2 regions of the Facklamia sp. HMSC062C11 genome follow, and region 2 is predicted to be linked to the other one. Evidence: predicted binding sites of a transcription regulator. Region 2 holds the regulator's gene; the other holds the start of a gene.
What was found. Region 2 encodes LexA, which represses DNA repair genes until DNA is damaged. Its sites were predicted from a motif close to CNAACANNTGTTNG; they were not measured.

Region 1: a site for LexA is predicted at 10,890-10,903, ahead of uvrA (excinuclease ABC subunit UvrA). Genes of this name have one in related genera too.

What each region holds. Positions count from the first base shown of each region.
Region 1 is NZ_KV802403.1:3,062-15,137, reverse strand. Features, by position in the region: gene HMPREF2758_RS05565 (phospho-sugar mutase) at 32-1,753, opposite strand; gene trxB (thioredoxin-disulfide reductase) at 1,784-2,731, opposite strand; gene HMPREF2758_RS05555 (NAD(P)H-dependent glycerol-3-phosphate dehydrogenase) at 2,737-3,795, opposite strand; gene lgt (prolipoprotein diacylglyceryl transferase) at 3,811-4,626, opposite strand; gene hprK (HPr(Ser) kinase/phosphatase) at 4,640-5,572, opposite strand; gene HMPREF2758_RS05540 (PspC domain-containing protein) at 5,843-6,130, opposite strand; gene HMPREF2758_RS05535 (DUF4097 family beta strand repeat-containing protein) at 6,146-7,828, opposite strand; gene uvrA (excinuclease ABC subunit UvrA) at 8,001-10,832, opposite strand; gene HMPREF2758_RS05525 (hypothetical protein) at 10,954-11,802, opposite strand; gene HMPREF2758_RS05520 (haloacid dehalogenase-like hydrolase) at 11,871-12,076, opposite strand, start outside.
Region 2 is NZ_KV802384.1:4,626-16,701, forward strand. Features, by position in the region: gene HMPREF2758_RS02325 (DRTGG domain-containing protein) at 1-779, opposite strand, end outside; partial or broken gene HMPREF2758_RS02330 (ZIP family metal transporter) at 802-1,621, opposite strand; gene yajC (preprotein translocase subunit YajC) at 1,794-2,147, opposite strand; gene tgt (tRNA guanosine(34) transglycosylase Tgt) at 2,217-3,356, opposite strand; gene HMPREF2758_RS02345 (glutaminyl-peptide cyclotransferase) at 3,375-4,163, opposite strand; gene HMPREF2758_RS02350 (lysophospholipid acyltransferase family protein) at 4,251-4,868, shown strand; gene HMPREF2758_RS02355 (ABC transporter ATP-binding protein) at 5,128-6,936, opposite strand; gene HMPREF2758_RS02360 (ABC transporter ATP-binding protein) at 6,914-8,683, opposite strand; gene HMPREF2758_RS02365 (YneF family protein) at 8,821-9,039, opposite strand; gene lexA (transcriptional repressor LexA) at 9,186-9,800, shown strand; gene HMPREF2758_RS02375 (adenine phosphoribosyltransferase) at 9,845-10,357, opposite strand; gene recJ (single-stranded-DNA-specific exonuclease RecJ) at 10,359-12,076, opposite strand, start outside.

The sequences.
Region 1 (12,076 bases), on a different contig from region 2:
CATTTAGCTTTCAACAACGCCTCTTTTGAATTTAGACTTGCAAAAGAGTACGTGCTGCTCCTTTTAACTGTTCCGCCTTCATCGTTGCCTCTTCTTTATTTTTATCTACTACACCTAAATAAAGCTTTATTTTAGGCTCTGTCCCACTAGGCCTTAAAGCAAACCAGGCATTAGGTGTCAAACGGTACTTAAGAACATCTGACTTAGGATAAACTAATGGTATTTGATGCCCATCTTCACAAGAACGGATACCCGTTAGACAATCAATCGTTTCAATCACTTTAAAATCAGCTAATTCTTTAAGTGCCATTTCTCTCAATTGTGTCATCATTTTCTTCATTTGATCACGTCCGCCTAAACCTGGATAATCAAACGAAAGGGTCTCTTCATAGTAATAACCATAACGCTGATAGATTTGTTCTAAAACCTCTGATAAACTGTGACCTTGTTGCTTATGATACGCCGTTAATTCTGAAATAAATACCAAAGCTTGGATAGCATCTTTATCTCTAGCGAAAGTTTTTAATAAATAACCATAGCTTTCTTCAAATCCCATCAAAAAGGAATGCGACTGATTCTGTTCATACTGCTTAATTTTTTCGCCGATATACTTAAAGCCGGTTAAAACCTCGACTAATTCTACTTGGTACTCCCTCGTTAAGCATTCTACTAAGTCCGTGGAGACAATTGATTTTATAACTACACCATCACTTGGTAAATCTCCAGATTGAGACTTAATCGTGAGCAAATAATCCAGCATCAAAACAGCAATCTGATTCCCTGTCAATAACTGAAATGTGCCCGTCTCATTACGAATCATCGCCCCTAAACGGTCTGCATCCGGATCAGTCGCCAATATAACATCCGCATCAATAGCCTGTCCTAACTGTTCAGCCATATCAAAGGCCGCCGGAGATTCGGGGTTAGGATACTTCACGGTTGGAAAATCACCATCAGCTTGCGCCTGGTCTTCCACAACATGAACTTGTGAAAATCCCGCTTGATGTAGAGCCTTCAGTCCCAAATACAAACCTGCTCCATGTAATGGTGTATAGACAATTTTTACTTGATCTCCCACTTGATTAATCAATTCTTTTTGCAAAGTAACGGTCCTCATTTGATCCAAATAAGCCTGATCTAATCGATCAGAAATGATCTCAATTTGACCCGAACCCAGTAATGTTGTCTTATCTCCAAAGGGAATGGTTAAAATATCTTGAACGGCAGCTACCGATTGGCTTAATCGGTCCGCTAGAGCAGGAGGCATTTGCCCACCATCTTCACCATAAACCTTATATCCATTATATTCTGATGGATTGTGACTAGCTGTAATCATAATACCTGCATACGCTTTTAAATGACGTACCGAAAAAGATAAGACCGGAGTGGGACGCAAAGACTCAAACAAATAGGCTTTAATTCCATGATACCCTAATACCAAGGCTGCTTGCATTGCAAATTCACTGGATTGATGACGAGAATCATAAGCGATAACCACGCCGCGTTCCATAGCTTCCTTACCTTGCTCTTCAATTAAACGCGCCAAACCTTCTGTTGCCTGACGAACAGTATATACGTTCATCCGATTCAAGCCAGCCCCCATTATGCCACGCATTCCTGCAGTACCGAATGATAAATAGCTTGAAAAAGCATCCTCAACCTGCGTAGGGGTAAGCCCCTCTAAATTCGCTCTAAGCTGCTCATCTAATTGTCCATATTCCTTCCACCGTTGATATTCTATACGCCAGTTCATTGCAATCCCACCTTTCTATTATCGATTAACTTATTTGTTAGCATCCATATCTTGAAGATATAAATAAGCTTGATGACCTGCTCGACTTCCATCACCTACAGCTGTAGCGATTTGACGCAAAGTGTTTTGACGCACATCGCCCACCGCAAAAACACCGGGAATCGAAGTCTCCATACGCTCATTGGTTATAATCCAACCCTCTTCATCACAAATCCCTAATGATGTAACGAGTGATGTATTCGGAACCAACCCTATATAAATAAATACGCCCTGACAAGGCACAAGACTTTCTTTTTGATCCTTTAAAGACTTTATGCGAACCGCTTCAACCGCTTGATCTCCAACAACTTCTTCCACGACACTATCCCAAATAAAATCAATCTTTGGATGATTAAATGCCCGATCTTGCAATAACTTTTGTGCACGCAATTGATCTCGCCGATGAATAATAGTTACTTTAGAAGCAAACTGGGTTAAATAAGTCGCTTCTTCAACTGCCGAATCGCCACCGCCTACAACAACTAGCTCTTTATCACGGAAGAAGAAACCATCGCAAACTGCACAATAAGATACACCTTTCCCATTGAGTCGCGTTTCACTATCTAGTCCTAATTTTCGATGTTGGCAACCAGTAGCCAAAATAAGCACCTTACTAATAAAACACTTATCGGAGGTATACACCAACTTAGCCTCTCCCTCAATATCAATTTTGGTTACTTGCCCCATCACGTGGTCTACACCAAACACCATAGCACTTTGATACATTTTTTCAGCTAATTCCGGACCAGAAATTAATGGATAACCCAAATAATTCTCAACATCTGCGGTATTATTCACTTCTCCTCCCGGTAAACCTTGTTCAATCATGACTGTTTTTAAATTAGCCCTCGAAGCATATAGGGCAGCTGTTAACCCAGCGGGTCCTGCTCCAACGATCACAACATCCACATGTTCTTTTACTAGTGATTCCTTTGCCATTACGATCATTCTCCCTTCACTTGATTTTTCGCCCATTCTTCTTGGTGTGACGCCAAAGAAGCTTCTTGTTTTCCAGGTCGACCCATTAAATCTTGGATAACCGTTTTTAGTGAGGCCCCTTCATACAAAATTTGATATAAACCCGCTGTAATTGGCATATCCACTTGATATTCTTGACTCAACTCATAAGCTGCCTTGGTTGTAAAGATTCCTTCAACAACCATATGAACTCGCTGCTCTACTTCTTCGACATTATAACCCTGAGCTAACAGATTCCCTGCTTGCCAATTTCTGGAATGAACGCTGGTACAAGTTACAATTAAATCACCAACCCCGCTCAAGCCCGAAAATGTTAAAACATCTGCACCCATCTTTATCCCTAAACGGGTTATTTCTGCTAAGCCCCGTGTAATTAATGCCGCTTTCGCATTATCTCCGTAATCTAACCCGTGTAAAATTCCAGAGGCCAGCGCAATAATATTTTTTAGAGCTGCTCCCATCTCAACACCAATCACATCCGTATTCGTGTAGACTCTAAAATAATCATTCATAAACAAAGTTTGAATTTTTTGCGCAGCCTCTAAGGAAGTGGACGCTGCTGTAATTGTGGTAATATCTTCTTTCGCCACTTCCTCAGCATGACTAGGACCCGAAAGAACCACAATCGCTTGATATAATTCCCGAGGAATCGTTGCTTCAATCACTTGAGAGATTCTTAAATGGCTTCCCTGCTCCAGCCCCTTACTAACATGCATAATAATAGGACATACTTTAGATCTACTTAAAATAGGGACAATTGATTCAGCCACTTTACGAATAGCCTTTGTTGGCACTGCAAACACAAGCAATTCACAAGCTGCTACAGCTTTCTCTAAATCATTCGTTGCCTTTATGATGGGGGCAAGTTCAAGCCCTGGTAAATAGGAAGAATTTTGATGTTGGTCATTTATTTCTTTAATAACATCCTGCTCAATCCCCCACATTTGAACATTAACCTGATTGTCGGCTAGTACTTTTGCTAAGGCTGTTCCCCATGAACCTGTTCCTAAAATTGTTACTTTCATATTCTCATTCCTTTTTTACATTATATTACTGTCTGAATAATAAGGGATATTCGAATTTTTTCTACGCAGAATACCGAGCGTTATACCTCCAACCACCATTAAAATGGAGACAACTTGAGAAATTCTAAAACCAGCAAAATACAAACTATCACTTCTCAATCCTTCTATAAATGATCGCCCAATTCCATACCAGATCAAATAAAAACAAGTCATTTCTCCAAGTTTTAAATGCTGATTCATCCGACGCAAACAAAGTAAGATTAATCCGCCAAATAGGTTCCATAAAGACTCATATAAAAAAGTTGGCTCTCGATAAGCTCCTTCAATCCATAAGTGCTCAATCATGAACTGCGGCAAGTGAAGAGATTTTAAACTGGTCAGATCAACAATTCGTCCATAAGCTTCTTGATTAATAAAGTTACCCCAACGGCCAATACTTTGAGCAAGCATTAATGAAGGAACCGCCATGTCTAACCATAAAAATAAAGGTTGCTGATAACGTCTAGCAAAATAATATAAAACAATGCCCCCGGCGATCACACCCCCATAAATTGCTAAGCCTCCTTGCCAAATAAAAAGAATGCTTAATGGATCTGACTGATAGGCTTCCCAAGAAAAAAGAACATAATACAAACGTGCCCCTATAAAACCAATAACAATCGCCCAAAACATCAAATCAAAAGCTTGGTCTTCATCCATTCCCTTACGACGAACTTCCCTCATAAATAGACTGTAAGCAATAGCCATTCCCAGTCCAATAAGTAACCCGTACCAACGAACTGGCCAAGCTCCAATTCTAAAGGCAACTGGATCAATTTTTGCAAAAAACATGATCGACCCTCTTCTATCCCTCACGATTTGCTCGTATCAGCGCATCTAATTTTTGATTAAAACTTTCTGTTGCATCATAGCCCATCTGAGTGGCTCTGAAATTCATCGCCGCTGCTTCAATGATCGCTGCTAAATTTCGCCCGCTTTTTACAGGAATACGAATTCTTGGTATTTGAACATCAAAAATACGTTCATATTCTTGTTTGGATCCTAAACGGTCATATTCAATCTGTCCATCATCTAGCACCATTTCAATAATCAATTCCAAACTCTTAGAACGTACGATCGCTGAAACACCATATAGACTCATCACATCGACAATACCTAGACCACGAATCTCTAATAAATTCTGCAAAATTTCTGGAGCTTCTCCGATCAAGGTTAGTTCATCAATCATATAAAATTCAACCCGATCATCTGCAATCAAGCGATGTCCCCTTTGTATCAATTCTAAAGCGGTTTCTGACTTACCAACACCCGAAGTTCCGGTAATTAATACACCCATCCCAAAAACCTCTAAAAAAACACCATGCTTCGAAAAACGTTCCGCCAATCTTCCTTCTAGATAATTAGTTAGATTAGCTAACACACGTGATGTCTTAGAACGAGCAGATAGGACAGGAACCTTCATTTCGTTTGAAACTAAAGCTAATTCAGCAGGGACAACGATCCCTCTTGCAATCACGATCGCAGGCGTATCATGACGACAAATTAATCGAAATTTTTCAATCCGCTCTTGACTTGATTGCGCTTGAAGATAAGCAATTTCTGTTCGTCCGATTAATTGAATACGCTCGCTCGGATAGTAATCCTTAAATCCAGCCAAAATTAACCCCGGCCTTGATACTTCAGAGGAAATAATCTGTCGATTCATAAACTCGGCACCAGCTACCAACTTAACATCCAAGGTGTCAACGAGCTCCTCTACCGTTACATATTTATTCACAAGGATCCCTCCAATTAATTTCCTGGCTAAATGGTATCATAATCCGAATCTAATAACTAGTTATAAACAAAGGAAGGCTGAGATATTAATACCTCAGCCTCCCTAAACTATATCATTTTAATGATAAAATGGGTCTTTTCTAAACCCTTAAAGCGACAAGATTCTCAGCAAAATTAAGAGCAATACGCTCAATAATACTTGCTATTTTTTTATGAATCAACAATACGTCTCAACCTTGATTATTCTTAAATAGATAATGTAAAGTAAGGCTTAAAAATCACTCCACATATCTTCCTCGTCCTTCGGTGTAACATCTTCTCTATTAGATTCATCAAAACGATGACGAGATTGATATCGTCCAACATTTTGATAATCTGTAGGTATGATGAAGGCCAAAATCAAATACAACAGTAATCCACTCCCACCGGTAAAGAATGCGAAAATAAAGAGGATGCGAAAAATTATTGGATCAATATTAAAGTATTCGCCTAAGCCCCCACAAACACCTAAAAAGCGTTTGTTTGTTGATGATAATGTTAAAGTCTTTTTATGTGCCACAGAAATTCCTCCTTATTATTCCCTATCTTTTAAATAGATGTCACCCATGGTTAAAGTCACTTCAATTTCTAATACGTCCTCGTCATCTTGTCTCCGACTCACTTGCATATGCTTGCGGTTCGAAGAAATAACTTGAAACTGATTCAAGCGATGATGAATATCGCCGGTCGTAGTTGATAAATTTGCCTGAAAAGCTTGTTGTTCGGGAAAACTGATTTTAACATCTCCGCGAACACCCGTAATATTAATCGGATCATTCGACCTATTTCTCTTAGTTAAGTAGACATCTCCATTAACGGAATTAACGTTTAACTGATGAACATCACCATCTAATCTAATATCACCATTCACATTTTCAACTTTTACATCCTGGACCAATGAATCCTTAATCAATATGTCACCATTAAGTAAATCCACATCTAACTTATCGACTTCGATACCTTTAATATCTACATCCCCTAGCTTACTTTCTATCGTCAGATCCGATGTATTTAATTCGTATGCACTAATATCCCCACGCATCGCCACAAGATGGACCTCCTGGGATTCGAACGCTTTAAGATTCAAATCACCATTCAAAGATACCACTTGGATAGCTTCATACATTTTATTTGGAAGCCATAGCTGCATATCCATTGTTAATTGAGGTTTCTTAATCGCAACCTTTAATGTTTGATCTTGCAATTCAATCGTAGCCAATTCTAATATTTGATTAAGATCAACATCTTGAACATCTCCTTGATAAATAAAATGGCTGTCCAACCTAACTTGATCACCCTCATAACTTAATACATCAACATCTCCCATTAATACATCAATGTCGATCGACTTAATTGTATCTAACTCGTACACAAATTCATGATCAATCTTTTGAGCTGATGACCAAGAAAAATTCACTAATGGCTCATTATTAAATTTCAAGTCCTTTAACTTAGCTTTCACAAAGTCAGACACCTGTTTACCAATTCGTCCGCCCTCTCGACCAGCTTCCTCACTGAATAAAATAGCTTTTTCCGTAAAAGAATCAGCGGACTGCTTCACTTTTTCAGCAAAAGGGCGTCCATCAGTATGACTGTCGCCTGATTTATCCGTTTTAAAATTAGCTTGATCTTCTAGAGCCAAATCGATTTTTGCTTTCACCGCTTCTATTTGTCGGTTCAAGTTAGCTTCTTTTTCATTAAGCTCAGACCGATTTTGTAATTGATCCTCTGTTAGATTCTCAATCTCCTGAAGTACTTCATACTCTCGTAGGCGTTGCTGAACAACGATCAAATCATTATTTAAACCTTGTAAAATCTCTTGATAATGAGACACCTGATCGACTGATTCCTCAAAATCTACTGGATCTTCATGTGCCGTTGCTGGTTCTTCTCCCCTTATTTCTTCTGTGCAGGATGAAGCACTCCTTTCTTTAACTTTATCCAATGACTGGTTTAAATCCTTAAAAGCTTTTCTTCCAACATCTCCCACTTCTTCAGCGAGTGAAGTGCTGGTACGGACCACTCTGTCAAGTAAGGTCCCGATCTTGCCACTTATTTCATTAATGTCCCTTTTACTTATTTGATTCAAGCTTGTCTTCTTACTTTCTGTGTTAATACTTTCTTTTTCATAACCACCCGCTTCTAAAAGACGTAATGCTTCATCCATACTAATGATATTATTACGAACCAATTCAATGATACGTTCTTTTTCATTCATTTTACTACCTCCTCAACCGATACTTGTTCCTTATGATTCTAATTATGACACGATCCTTCTTCCATATCCTAGGTCTTCAGGCTGATTTTAATAAAAACCATCCACCACTTATAAAATAAGCAATGGATGGTTTCAATGATTTTTATCGTATAGCTATATTTCAGTTGATAACTTAATAACTATCACTTAAAATTTTGGCTAAATATTGCCCCGTATAACTATTTTTATTTTTAGCCACTTCCTCTGGTGTTCCATAAGCGATCAGCTCGCCTCCCTTATCACCACCTTCGGGTCCCAAGTCAATCAAATAATCAGCCGTTTTGATGACATCAAGATTGTGTTCTATAACAACAACAGTATTTCCAGCTTCCACTAGACGGTCCAAAACTGACAATAATTTACGAATGTCATGAGCATGAAGGCCGGTTGTTGGCTCATCAAGGATATAAAGTGTCTTACCTGAAGAAACTCGATGCAATTCAGAAGCTAACTTCATCCGTTGAGCTTCTCCACCAGACAAAGTCGTTGCCGATTGTCCTAATCGAACATAACCTAAACCAACATCCTGAAGTGTTTGCAGTTTTCTGGCAATTTTAGAGTGAACACTAAAGAATTTAAGGGCTTCATCTACCGTCATATCTAATACTTCTGCGATATTTTTACCCTTGTATTTTATCTCTAAGGTCTCAGAATTATATCTAGCACCTTGACAGACTTCACACGGGACATATACATCCGGTAAAAAGTGCATCTCGATCTTAGTGATACCACCACCTTGACAAGCTTCACACCGTCCTCCCTTCACATTAAAAGAAAAACGTCCTTTATCATAACCACGCATCTTAGCATCATTAGTTTGTGCATAAAGCTCACGTATATCATCAAAAACAGAAGTGTAAGTTGCGGGATTTGATCGAGGTGTCCGTCCAATCGGACTTTGATCGATATCAATCACTTTTTCCAAATCTTCATAACCTGATATTTCTTTGAAACTACCCGGTCTTTCTTGAGTCGACGTTAGACGTTTCGCTAAAGCAATTTTCAATATACGATTAACCAAGCTGGACTTACCGGATCCCGAAACACCCGTCACACAAGTCAACCGCCCTATCGGAAAATCTACTGTGAGATTTTTTAAATTGTTTTCATTCGCCCCGGTAATTCGAATCCACCCCAAATCCTCATTCCGCCGTGATTCAGGTACTTCTATTTTTTCCTCTCCTCGTAAATACTTACCCGTTAATGATTTTTTATTGGCCATCACTTGCTTAGGAGTTCCTGCTGCTGTGACATAACCGCCATTTTCACCTGCTCCAGGACCAATATCAATCAGATAGTCCGACTGTCGCATTGTATCTTCATCATGCTCTACTACAATCAAAGTATTTCCTAAATCTCGCATTTGTACCAAAGAATGAATCAATCGATCATTATCTCTTTGATGTAAGCCGATTGAAGGTTCATCCAAAATATAAAGAACCCCACTTAACTGAGAGCCAATTTGTGTGGCCAAGCGAATCCGCTGAGCTTCCCCGCCGGACAAGGATCCTGCTATTCGATCAAGTGTCAAATATTCTAAACCAACATCATTCAAAAAACTTAAACGATCAGAAATTTCTTTAACAATGGGTTTTGCGATAAGCTGATCATGTTCAGAAAAATCTAAACTTTGAATAAAGGCAATCGCCTTTTCAATCGAAAGTTCATCAACTTGTGCGATATTATGCTGCTGAATTTGAACTGATAGTGCTTTTTGATTCAAGCGCTGGCCTTTACAGGTCGGACATACTAATTCATGCATATAATTTCTTAAAACATCGCGCATACTCTCTGAAGCCGTTTCTTGATACCTGCGTTCAATATTATTAAAGACTCCCTCAAAAATATGATCTGCTGTTTTTTTACGATTTCCCCTATAACTCGTAAAGGAAAATTTAAATACATGAGCAGGATCACCATATTTTAACACTTCTTGATGTTGAGCTGGCAAATCTTGATAAGGTATCTCCATGTCGATCCCATAACTTTCTGCAAATTGCTCTAACATAGAGGCATAATAGCCCGATCCCTTTTTCCCCCAGGGAGCAAACGCTCCTTGACTTAGAGTTAAACTTGGATCAGGGATAATCAATTCCTCATCCGGGGTTAATCGAGACCCTATCCCATCACAAGCTGGGCAAGCCCCAAAAGGTGCGTTAAAAGAAAAAAGTCGTGGCTCCAATTCATCAATTGAAAAATCACAAAATGGACAAGCATAATGTTCATTAAAATAGAGCGGTTCATCCCCTATTACATCAACAATCACATACCCATCCGAATAACGAACCGCTGTTTCAACAGAATCAAATAACCGAGATCGAATCCCCTCTTTAATAACTATCCGATCTACCACAACGTCAACAGTGTGTTTTTTGTTCTTATCCAACTCAGGAACTTCTGTTAAATCATAGATTACCCCATCAATACGAACTCGAACATATCCTTCCTTGGCAATATTTTCGAGCTCTTTTTTATGTTGCCCTTTTTTATCTCTAATTCTTGGAGATAAAATCTGAACTTTACTGCGCTCTGGCAACTCAAGGATCCGATCTACCATTTGTTCAACCGATTGTTTTTCAATAGGAACATGGTGATGTGGACAATAAGGTGTCCCTACTCGGGCAAAAAGCAACCGCAAAAAATCATTAATTTCTGTAGCAGTTCCTACAGTCGATCGTGGATTTTGAGAAGTTGTTTTTTGATCAATTGAAATAGCTGGGCTCAACCCTTCAATCGAATCAACATCCGGCTTATCCATTTGACCTAAAAATTGGCGGGCATAGGCGGATAGACTTTCCACATAGCGTCTTTGCCCTTCAGCATATAAAGTATCGAAAGCCAATGATGATTTACCTGAGCCAGAAAGTCCTGTAATGACAACCAGCTTATCTCGCGGAATTTCTAAATTAATATTTTTTAAATTATGGGTGCGTGCCCCCTTGATCACAATTTTATTTTTTGACACGGCAACGCTCCTCCTTTATTAGAATAGTAAGATCATTATATCACATTTCAATATTCAAGAACACTTGTTCGCTTTATTTGTCAATAAAAAATCCCCTGAACACGGGGATTTTCAAAAATTCTTAATACTCAACGGCAAAAATTTCATTCATCACTAAGGATATATAAATCATAATCCAAGGGTAAATCACAAAATAACCTAACAAAAATACTAATAACACAGTTAAACCGATAATCAGTATGGGATTAACTAAGTTTCCATAATAGAAGGCAATCAATATAAAAGGAAGGGCTCCAAAAACAAACGATAATAATGCAGTCAGCAGAATCATACCTAAAAGACGTCCAAAATATTTACGCCCAATCTGTATACTCTTTGTAAAAGTAGCCCAAAGACCATACTTTCTTTCTACATCATAAGCAACTAGGTAATTGATGGAAATAAATAAAGTGCTCACTATAAGAGTAATAATCAAGGCAAACACTGTAACGAAACCTAGCTTCATCGGTGTCATTTGGTTTCCACTTACCAAAAAAACAGGACCTAAAAGCAGCAAGAAGGCACCAGCTTGAATTAAGCCTGAAAACAATGTCAATAAAAATAACTTGATTGGCAATCTTAGCCAGTCAGTTAAACCCGTATTAAAATAAGCCGCATCACCTAATCGCATTTCAGGAAAATTTAACTTTTGAAAAATACTTCTTTGAGTGAGCGTAGATAGCATCAATGTAAATAATGACGTTATTAATCCGATAACTACTGGCACCCAGGATGAATCTTTATTTAATTGATAAATAATATGACTATAATCAGTGTTTGCAGTGTCTGTTGTATTTAATAACATATTTTCCATTGGAGAAAACCAACTAGACACCATCGTGATTAATAGAATTAAAATGACTTGAATAGTAATCAATGAAATATAAAATCCAAAATGCGCTTTCCATTCTTTAAATGCTTTACCTAGCATGAGTGCTCACTCCTTTTCTTAAAGCTCATTATAACATAAGTCAGTATAAAACAATCCATTTATTTCCATTAAACCGTCTTTTGACTAGCCTGTTTTTCAAATAAAACCGAAGATGTTGAAGGTCTCCAAACTCCTATGTTCTCATCCCTTCCCTGAATAAAATAACGATTTGCAAGATTAAAATCTTTCGACTCAGATAGAGTAATAATATCTTTTGTACGATTATCGAGAACACGATTGATCAGGACACTTACTTGTGTATCTGGAAAAGCCA
Region 2 (12,076 bases):
ATCAATTCCTTAGACATGGCTCGTTCAATACTCCCAGTCTGTCCCAAGCCCATTAAATCATTAGCCGTTACCACCCCAACCAATCGTTGATTAACTACAACCGGGAAGCGCGATAAACCTGAAACCATTGATTTTTGATTAAACTCCTTAACCGTATCTGTTGGTTTCAAACATAGAGTCCTTTCAAAGGGAGTATAGATCTCCTCCACTCGGATTATTTCTTCTTTAAGCATTTGTTCATTCAAAGTTCGATTAATAAGACTGGCAACCGTAAAAGTATCATGAACAGTTGTTAAAAGTGGTAACTCTAAACGATCCGCTAAATCAATAATATCTTTTTGACAAGTAAATCCACCAGTAACTAAAACAGCAAGCCCATTTTTCAAGGCATAGCGCTGAACATCCGCTCGGTTACCGACAATCAAAAGGGTCTCCTTGGCAAAGTACTTTGCCATAGCATCTAAGGTCATAGCCCCAATGATAAATTTAGACAAGGGCTTATTCATTCCCGACTTTCCACCTAATACATGGCCATCAATTAAAGAAAGTATTGAAGAAAAATTCAGGTCCTCAACCCGACTATCTAATTTCTTGGATATCCGAATAGTCCCTACTCGCTCAATGGTCGATACATAACCTAAATCTCTTGCTGTTTGAATTGCTCGATAAACGGTCCCTTGAGACAGACTAAACTTTTTAGCCAGACTTCTAACAGAAATCTTAGATCCCAAGGGAAGCGATTGAATATATCGGAGAATATTTTCTTGTTTATTGGTCATACTAAGCCCCTTCTCAATCAAATTAACCTAAGGCAACATCTAATATCATCATAATAACAAAGCCCAACATAAAACTCAGCGTTGAAAGGTCCGTTGAATGAGCAGATTGTGATTCAGGAATTAATTCTTCAATGACAACAAATATCATGGCTCCCGCTGCAAATGAAAGTGCATACGGTAATAACCGCTGCATAAATAATAGAGCCATTGCTCCAATAACTGCCCCGATCGGTTCAACTAAAGCGGACATCTGTCCAAGGTTAAAGGCTCGAAATTTTGATTTTCCTTCAGCCAAGAGTGGCATTGATAAAGCGGATCCTTCGGGAAAATTCTGAATACCAATCCCCAAAGTTAAAGATAAAGCGGCTGCTAAGGTCATTGAGCCAGAACCATTCGCAACAGCGGCATAAGCAACCCCCAAAGCCATCCCTTCTGGCAAATTATGAATGGTTACTGCTAAGAAAAGCATCCAGGTCTTGGAAATTGAAGTCTTTTCTGGATTAAAGTCCCCATGATCCGCCGCATAATGAAAGTGTGGCACAATTCGGTCAATCAGTCTTAAAAATAGCCCCCCCCGTTAAAAAACCTACCGCAGCCGGAAACCAAGCTGGCAAGCCCATAGAATAGACACTCGCCTGCTCTAATGCCGGTGCTAATAGCGACCAAAATGAGGCCGCTGTCATAATGCCTCCTGCAAAGCCTTGCATCACAGCCAAAAAATGCTCATTCACTTTCCTAACAAAAAACACAGTGGCTGAACCTAATAATGTACAAAACCACGTAAAAATCCCAGCCATAGCGGCTTGAAAGACAGGATTCATTTCTAGAAAAAAATCTAACATACTAACTCCTTTATGAATGGCCAATTATATCATGGCCAAACCTCCTACCTTATTATCAAAAAAAGGCATTGCTCCACTTAAACAAGTTTGTCGCCAACGCCTTTTATTGATTATTCTTTTGCTCGATTAGATCAAAGTCCTTGATCTAAATCTAATTCTCCAAAAATAACTACTAAGACTCACTTACATCTGGATCAACAACGATCTCTTCTTCAACCACTTCTTGTGGGGCCAAATCTTCAACACTTGTCTTATCGGTTTTAACTGACTTTTTCACATTTGCAATTGCATTTAATTCATAGGTTAAGTAGACACCTTCGCAATCCAAAACGACAATTCCTTCTTGATGGTCAACTTCATCGACAATAGCATGCAGACCACCAATTGTTACGACTCCATCCCCGGCTTCTAGAGCGTCCAAAAGTTGTTTCTTTTGATTAGCAACTTTCTTTTGAGGACGAATCAACATAAAATAAAACAAAGCAAACATGACAATTAGTGGCATCAACGATACGAGAAATTCCATTAATAGTTCCTCCTTTAATTTACCTCTTAAGTATAACAGTTTTTTATGACTGCTTTCAATAGCTAACGACTAAAATGCAGGTGCTCCTAGCTTATTATAACCATATTCTTCACGAAAAGCTTGCCTAAACTCCAATAATTGATCCTCTCGAATTGCTTGACGAACTTGTCGCATCAAATTCAATAAGAAATAAGTATTATGAATCGAAGTGAGACGCAAACCAAATGTCTCATCACATTTAATTAAATGTCTGACATAAGCTCTGGTATAGTGTTTACAGGTATAGCAGTCACACTTAGGATCAATTGGTGTATAGTCTCTAGCGTAACAGGCGTTTTTTACAACCAAGCGTCCTTTAGAGGTCATGCAAGTGCCATTTCGGGCTATTCGAGTCGCTAGAACACAGTCAAACATATCTACCCCTCGGATCGCACCATCGATTAAGGCGTCCGGCGATCCAACGCCCATCAGATAACGTGGCTTATTAGTAGGTAATTCTGGCATTAAGTAATCCAAAACGGTGTTCATTTCCTCCTTCGTTTCACCGACAGATAAACCGCCAATTGAATAGCCCGGAAAATCTAAAGAAACCATATCCTTAGCATGCTGAAGACGCAAGTCTTTATAACCTGCTCCTTGGCAAATGCCAAATAAGGCTTGACGATCAGGGTTTTGATGAGCCTCCAATCCTCTTTCTGCCCAACGAGTAGTACGATCGATGGATCTTTTGACATAATCATAGGGTTGATGAAACTCTGGACATTCATCGAAAGACATCATGATATCCGATCCTAAGGCATTTTGAATATGAATGGCTTTTTCCGGTGTTAAAAATAACTTCTCACCAGATAAATGGTTACGAAAATGAACGCCCTCCTCTTCAATATGACGCATATCGCTTAAAGAAAAAACCTGAAACCCACCGGAATCCGTTAAAAGTCCCTGATCCCAATTCATAAAGGTGTGCAATCCACCTGCATCTTCAACAATATCTTCACCTGGACGTAGCCATAGATGATAAGTGTTCGATAAAATGACTCCAGCTCCCATGGCTTTTAATTCTTCTGGTGATAAAGATTTCACGGTTGCTAATGTTCCAACCGGCATATACATCGGTGTTTCAAATGATCCGTGCGGGGTGTGGAGTATTCCCAGTCGGGCACCTGTATGCTTTTCTTCTTTAATTAATTCATATGTTACTGCTGGCACACTATTCCTTCTTTCTAATTACTCATCCTTCAGTCGAACTTCCAGAACAAACGGATAGTATTTACCCGTGATATAAAAACGATCTTGATCAATGTGGGCAATCCCATTAAGACTATCCATCTGACGACGCGCCTCATCACTTAAAGGTAGTTGGTCTAAAATTGACGATAAATCATATACTTTAATAACTTGACCCGTTTCTGGATCAATCTTAATGATTCTATTATCATACCAAATATTAGCAAAAATTGCTCCTTGAGCATATTCTAATTCGTTCAATTGGTCTATTTCGCGTCCTAACAGCGTCACTGTGACTTGTCCCAATCGCTTAAAATCTTCCAAGTCCTGTTGATAAAGCTGACTGCTTCCATCTGATAACCAAAATAGTGACCGATCCGCATCATAGGCCAACCCCCAACCTTGACCTAGATAAGAATAAGTATCCAACAAAGTGAAATTAGGTAATTGCCATTTAAAGACTTTGCCTTCCTTCCATGTCAATTGCCATAAATGATTCCCTTCAATAGTGAGTCCTTCACCAAAATATTGATCTGGCAATTCTACTTGAGTTAACCATTCCCCAGATGTTAAGTCGAGAATACCAACGGCAGACTGCCCATATTTACCGGATCCCAAGTAAAGCTTACCCTGCTCATTTCGTTCAAAACCCTGAGTAAATATCTGCTTTTCTATAGGGAAAACTTCTAATAATTCCACTTTTCCCTCTATGCCTTGGCTATCAACAGCGTGTGTAAATAATAGACAGCTCATGATTATAAGCACGATTCCAGAAAAAACTTTTTGCATTTGAATCCTCCTAAATGTACTTCAAACTTGCAAGTCTGATAGAGATTGGTAAAATAAACATGATCTTAATCAAAGGAGCAAGTGATTATGAATTTTTACCAATTAGCCATCAAAATTGTCCGTCATATCTTCTTTTTATTTAACGGGCGTACCCAAGTCCAAGGACTTGAAAATCTTCCCAAAGAAGGGCCTTATATTATTGCTGCTACTCATCGATCACTCTATGACCCTTTTTACCTTGCTATTGTCTGGGCTCCAGAAGAAATTTCCTTTATGGCAAAAAACTCCCTATTCAAATGGAAATGGTTAGGTTATTTACTCACTAAAGCACATGTATTTCCCGTCAACAGAGAAAAGCCTTCTCCAAAGACCTTAAAATTTGCGGTTAAGCAACTGGAACAAGGATTCCATCTAGGGATTTTTCCGTCAGGAACCCGTCATAGTACTGAGATAAAAAGTGGAACAGCTTTTATCCAACGTTTATCCAAAAAAGCGATCGTTCCTGTCGCAATCCAACCCCCATTAACAAAATGGCAATTTCTAAAAAGACAACCCGCTAAGATTGCCATTGGTCCAGCAATTAACTATGATCCTCAAGCAACCTATGATAAGGCAAAACTCGAACAAATTGACCAAGCCATTGCCAATGCCTTCGATGAGTTAGATCAAAAAATTGACCCTCAGTTCCATTATGATCCTAAATAGAACCGATTCCATCGGACTTAGTTTATCATAATCAATGAATTCCGCCTATGCCTTTTTGCAAACAGATGATAGAGTCATGAGAATACGATTCTATAAAATCCCCTCGAAAGATAGCATCAAAGCTAACTCTCGAGGGGATTATTGTAACTCACAGCAAGTAAGTCTATTTGATTCATATCTTTAATCAGTCACCACTAGTAATTTAGAATCCATACTAGAAAGGATCTGTTTTTAGTTGATTAATTTAAGTAGTTACCTTCTAAAAGTCATCTAGATCAGCATCATCCATAGACTGCAATTGATACATTTGGTAATAACTTCCTTTTTTAGCAATGAGACTTTCGTGATCTCCCTTCTCAATAATGCGTCCCTTATCCAAAACGATAATTTGATGAGCATCTTTAATCGTAGATAAACGATGAGCGATCGCAATAGTAGTCCGATTTTGACGCATTTTTTTCAGTGATGTCTGAATAGCTTGCTCCGTCTCCGTATCTATATTGGCCGTTGCTTCATCAAGAATAAGTATTTTAGGTTGCCGAGCCATCGTACGTGCAAAGGAAATCAATTGTTTTTGACCCGAGGAATATCCTTCACCCCGCTCGATAACAAGATGTTGATACCCTTCTTTTTCTTTTTCGATAAATCGATCAGCCTGGACAAAACGTGCTGCTTCTCGAATTCGATCATCACTCATACTCATATCTAAAAGGCGAATATTCCTTGCGACATCCCCGTAGAAAAGAAAAGAATCTTGCAAAACCAAGCCCATCTCTTGTCTTAATTGGTCATAAGAAAAATCACGGATTGAATGGCCATCAATTAAAACCTCTCCATCTTGAAATTCATAAAACCGCATCAATACGTTAATGATCGAAGACTTACCTGACCCCGTATGTCCAACTAAAGCAACTGTTTGACCAGGTTCAACGGTGAAGCTAACATCATCGAGCACCTTATGTTGTCCATCATAAGAAAAACTAAGATGCTTGATTTCTATCTTAGCATCTGTAATCCTTGCCTCTGGCTGAGGATTCTGCTGAGGAACAAACTCATCATTATCCAAATAAGAAAGAATCCGTGCAGAAGATACAATGCCATCTTGTAATAAACTCAAGGAATCCAACATCATTCCCATGGGCCTAAAAAATTGAACGGCATACTGGGTAAAAGCATAAATAACCCCAACTTCCAATCCGTGTAAAAAGTACTCTTTACCTAACACATAGATTACTAAGGCAAGTGCTAATCCCTCTAAAAGATTAATCACAGGCATTAACATTAACGAATTCATTTGAATCATCGTACGTCGATTTAAATAGTGTTGATGATTTTGTTGATTAAATTCTTGGTAGACACGCTCTTCTTGCCGCATGTTCTGAATCGTTGAAACCCCCATAACCGACTCATTAATTTTAGTATTTAAACGACTTAAATTTTCACGCATTCGTCGATATACCATGGACGAGTATGACTGATAAAACCAGATTAAGCCGATCATGATTGGAACAAAAATTAAAAACAACAAGGCCATCCGTTGATTTAATAGCCACATAGCAATGAATACCGAGCATATCGTCACAAGACCTTCAAATAAAGAGTAAAAGACGAGCCAAAATTCCTTGAGGGTCTCTGTATCATTCGTTATGCGAGATACAATCGATCCCCCCGGAGTTTGGTCAAAAAATCGCATCCCTAACCCATTAATTTTTCGAAATAAGTCATTTCGGATAGACGCTACGGTCTTTTCAGAAGCTAAATTGAAATAATACGTTGATAAATAATTCCCAATGATCTGTAACAAAAGTAAGCTTAAATAAATAAGACAAAACCTTCCCGCAATCTGAAAACTCAGTTGTTGGTGTTCTAAATAATGATCAATAAAATACTGAACTAAACGCGGCATAGCAACTGAAATCAATATCGTACCGGCTGATAATACAACAGCTAATAAAAAGAGACGCCAGAAGTCCTTGGTAAAAGTAAAAATCCGCCGAGTAATCTTCAATTGCTCTTTCATGGTGAACTTTTTAGCCCACACAGATTCATTCCTTGAATTTGCTGCCATCGACTTCATCTCCTTTTAAACGATTTAATTCTTGTTGATGATACATCTTAGCATACCAACCATCTAGAGCTAATAATTCTTGATGATTCCCTCGCTCAACAATACATCCATCTTCTAAAACCAAAATTTCTTGGGCGTGCATCACCGAAGAAATTCGGTGAGCTGAAATAATTGTCATCCGATCTTCAGATGATTCCTTAACAGCATCTAGGATGGCTTCTTCTGTTTTAGCATCTACAGCAGATAAAGCATCATCTAGAATCAGTAACTGTGGATCTATTAGTAAGGCCCGTGCAATTGCAATCCGTTGTTTCTGCCCTCCCGACAAAGCCACTCCTCGTTCGCCTACTAGCGTCTGATAGCCTTCAGGAAAGTCAAGAATATCTTGGTGAATAGCAGCCAACTTGGCAGCCCGCTCCACTTCCTCTTGACTAGCTGTTGGTTTAGCATAGCGAATATTTTCTAAAATAGAGGTTGAGAAAAGAAAAGTATCCTGCGGAACATAGCCAATATGGTTTAATAAGCTATCTAATGAATATTGCTTAATGTCCTGATTGACAAAGGCGATCTGCCCTTGATAATCATCGTACTCTCGCATCAGAAGGTGGAAGATCGTTGATTTACCAGAACCAGTTTTCCCCACAATCCCTAAAGTTTGATTAGCTTCTAATTTAAAATAGCAATTTTTTAATTCAATACTATCATTTCGTTCATAAGAGAAAGCTGCAATATCAAATTCTAAAGGAGCTTGAATAGGCTTTTGAATAGGATTGGGGCTTTCTATAATATGCGATCTTTCTTCCAAAATTTCTTCGATTCGATCATAAGACGCAGCCCCTCTTTGGAGAATATTAAATAATTGTCCCACTGCAATCATGGGCCAAGTAAGTCGGGTAATATAAGAAATGAAAGCAACTAACAATCCAACCGTTAATTGACCTTGAACTACCTGGAAGCCTCCAAAAAAGAGTGCCAAAATGGTAGAGATCCCCATGATCAGCTGACTGCTAGGACGGAATAAAGCATTATAGACATAGACTTTTTGATTGGCTTGAACCACCGCAAAGGTATGATCTTTAAAGTCTTGAATATCTCGCCCCTCTTCGCCAAAAGTTTTTATGACTTTCATGCCAGTTACTGATTCCTGAACCTTATCGTTCATTGAAGCAAAAGCTACCTGGGCTTTCTTAGAATAATAATGCAGTTGACGACCAATATAATTGATGATAATGGCTAAAAATGGAATTGGAATAATAGTAATTAACGATAATTTCCAATCAACCACAAAAAACATCATAAACAAAGTAATTAAACCTTGTGAAAGCGAATCGACCAGTGTTAAGATTCCTCCAGCTGCAACCATCCGAATAGCACCCAAGTCATTAGTTGTACGCGCCATCAAATCACCCGTACGATACTTATGGAAAAAATCCTTATCCATCCGCATAAAATGATGAAAAAGACGCGCTCTTAAAATTTGCTCTAGCTGTGCAGAGGTCCCAAAAATCGCCATCCGCCAAACATAACGCATAGCATATTGAACGATAGCAATTGTAATCAGAAGCAATACCCAATAGAGCAAAGATTGTGGCTGCATCTGATGTGAGGCCATGGTATCAATAATCCGGCCTATAATGAGGGGGACAAAACCCGTAATCAAGCTAAGTAAAGTAAGCATGGTAATACCAATAATATAGGACTTCTTTTCTTGCTTTAAAAACCATCCCAACTTAGCGAACATATTCATGCAGGAATCTCTCCTTTTAAAACTTAGTAATTTCAGTCTACCATTCCATGAAAGAGCATTCAAACCATACGATTCTTATACTCGATTAAAAAATAAAAACCCAGCGACTAACGCTGGGGAATCAACACCTAATATTATTATTGATTACGCATTTTCATTGAATTCATAATCTGTTGGACTTTGCGTTTTGAGGGTTTCTGGCCCATCTGCGCCATCATCTCAGAGATCATTCGTGCATCGAAAGGTGGGTTTTCTTTAAAATATTTAAACATATATTTTCGAGCCGCAAAAAAACCTAGAACAAGTCCAATAATTAAAGCTAAAATAACAATTAAAATCCAAGCATAAGTTGGCATATATCTCTCTCCTTTTAAAACATTCTATCATACTTTTTGATTAAGTAAAATGCTTAATAGTAGCTTCTTATATACAACGAACATCCGTTTGCCTTTGATGGCTGGTTTTGATATAATATAGATAATAATTAGAAAGTGTGGTGTCTATGGCTAAACTATCCAGTAAACAAATGAATGTCCTACGAAGTATCTATGAACTCGTGGAAGCCTCTGGCTACCCACCCACCGTTCGTGAAATTGGTGAAAGAGCTGGTTTATCCTCTCCATCCACTGTTCATGGCCATCTAGACCGCTTAGAAGAAAAGGGCATGATTGACCGAGATGCAGCAAAAACTCGAACCATTGAAATCACTGAACTTGGCCTAAGTACACTGGGAGTTGACTCGAATAAGATCCCTCTCTTAGGTTATGTTGCAGCTGGAAGCCCTATTTTAGCGGTAGAAGAAGCGATCGATTATTACCCAAAACCACAGGATCTTCGCTATGATGCTAGTGAACTATTTATGTTAATTATTAAAGGTGAGTCTATGATTAATGTTGGCATTTTGGATGGCGATATTATTACCGTTCGCAAGCAATCCGCCGCTAATAATGGAGAAATTGTCGTTGCGATGACCGAAGATAATGAGGCGACCTGCAAAACCTTCTTCAAAAAAAATGATCATATTATTTTAAGACCTGAAAATGATACTATGGAGGATATTATCTTACCGCAAGCCACCATCTTAGGAAAGGTAGTTGGCTTGAATCGTTTCTATTAACAGCTTACAAAAAAGACGACTGAGTTCCAGTCGTCTTTTTTAGTTTAATAATGTAATAAGGTGTAATAATCGTGGCCTTTTATCTGCTCGCCCCCCTTAAGATCATCAAGCTCAATCAAAAAAGCACAACCAGCCACCACACCCCCTAATTTTTCGACAAGTTCAATAGCAGCTGCTGTAGTTCCACCCGTAGCCAGTAAGTCATCGACTAATAAGACCCGTTGACCAGGCTTAATAGCATCCTTGTGCATTTCTAATATGTTGCTGCCATATTCTAACGAATACTCTACCTCAATGGTTTCACGAGGTAATTTACCTTTTTTACGAACAGGTGCAAAGCCCACTTGTAATGCATAAGCTACAGGACAACCAATGATAAAACCACGGGCCTCCGGACCAACAACCATTTCAATCTCTAGGTCTTTAGCATAGTCCACAATTTTTTGAGTAGCATATGCGAAAGCTTGACCATCTCCCATTAATGGGGTTATATCTCGAAAAATAATCCCCTCTTCAGGATAATCCTTAATACTTGCAATATAATCTTGTAAATTCATATTATAACTCCTTATTCATCCACTGATAAATGGCATCAATACTTTGAAAGTTCAAAAATGCTTCAGCTTCCATGGATTTTTTATAATTAATCATCGCGTCACAGGATTTAAGATCGACACGTTGATCTAAATGAGCATCTTGCTTATAGATGATGCCCTTTTCTATTTTAACAAACTTTGCTTGAAAAAACACAACGATCATGGTCTTTATTTTAACTAAAGGAATTTTCAAAAATTGAGCGAACTGTGCTAAATCTGCTATTTTTAACTGAGGATTCACTAACAAAGCCTGATAAAGTCGACTAAACTCTTGATGAGTCGGTAATCCCACCAAATACTTGGACTCCGCCACATAAGAAACTAAAATGATTTGTGACCATTTTTTATAATCTAAAACCTGCCGTAAGTGTGATAAATCATCAGGCACTTCTAAAATTACCAGTCGTTGAAAATCAGCGATATTTAAATCTTTATCAGAATATAAACTAAGCTGACTCGATTCTGGCAAGTAAGATTGAAGTTGATCAATTAGTTTCGATTGATTAACCAAATAGAGGGCTTGAGGATAATCTAATTCCCCCTTAAGTCCATTAGAAGAACGTTGGTCAATCAACTGTCCCTTTATAAAAGCAAAATCACGTACAATAAATTGTAAACTCGTCTGATCACGCCAACGGTTCAAACTTAATTCACCTAGGATGCTTAAACGACTCTCTGCCTTAATTAACGTTGTTGACTCAGCCATTGAAAAAGCTACTGCCGTTAGTTCAGCCATTGGTGCATCTAAATGGAATTGCCAACGGACATGTTGTTGATCTTTACCCATTAAGCGTTTATTTTTTATGATTAGCTCTTCTAAAACAATCAGTGGCTTAGGATTTTCCTGTCCAAAAGGTGCTAATTGTTTGATTTCCTGATACAAATCTAGTGTCACTTCATCATCCGTTAATAACAAATCCACCGATATAGCCGGCTCTTCTGCTAGTGAGCGATCAAGTGATCGAATAGCCTCTTCAAGCTTTTGTTTAAAGAGATCAAATTGGCCCTGGGCTATGGTTAATCCGACTGCTTGATCATGCCCACCGAAATGAACACATAAATCTTGAAAAGGTTGAATGAGATTAAAAAGATTAATCGAAGGAATAGATCGACCAGACCCCTTATAAACTCCCTTAGATTCATCGAAATTAAACAGTAGGCAAGGACAATGATGCCGCTCCACTAGACGCCCGGCTACAATTCCCAAAACACCTGGATGCCAATTTGCTTGACCAGCAATAATTATGGCTGGAGGTTCTACGTTTTTAGGATATATCCTTAATAATTCCGCTTCTATCTGCTTAACTAGGTCAACCCTTTCATCATTCTTGGCTTCAATGACTTGTAACAATCGGTTAGCTTCAATTAGATCTAAACTTGCTAAAAATTCTAAACCTGGACTAGGATCCCCTAAACGACCTACTGCATTCAATCTTGGACCAATCACAAAGCCAATGGTTTCCTCATCAATATCTTCTAAACTAATATTTTGATTATTAAATAACGTCAGTAAACCTGAACGATTTGTCTGTTTAAGTTGATTGATACCAGCTAAAACAATCGTTCGATTCTCATCAATCAAGGCAACTCGATCACAAACGGTCCCTATCGCAGCCAACTCTAAAGCTTCAATCGGAATTTCCCCCAGTAAAGCAGTGGCTAATTTCAAAGCAACTCCTG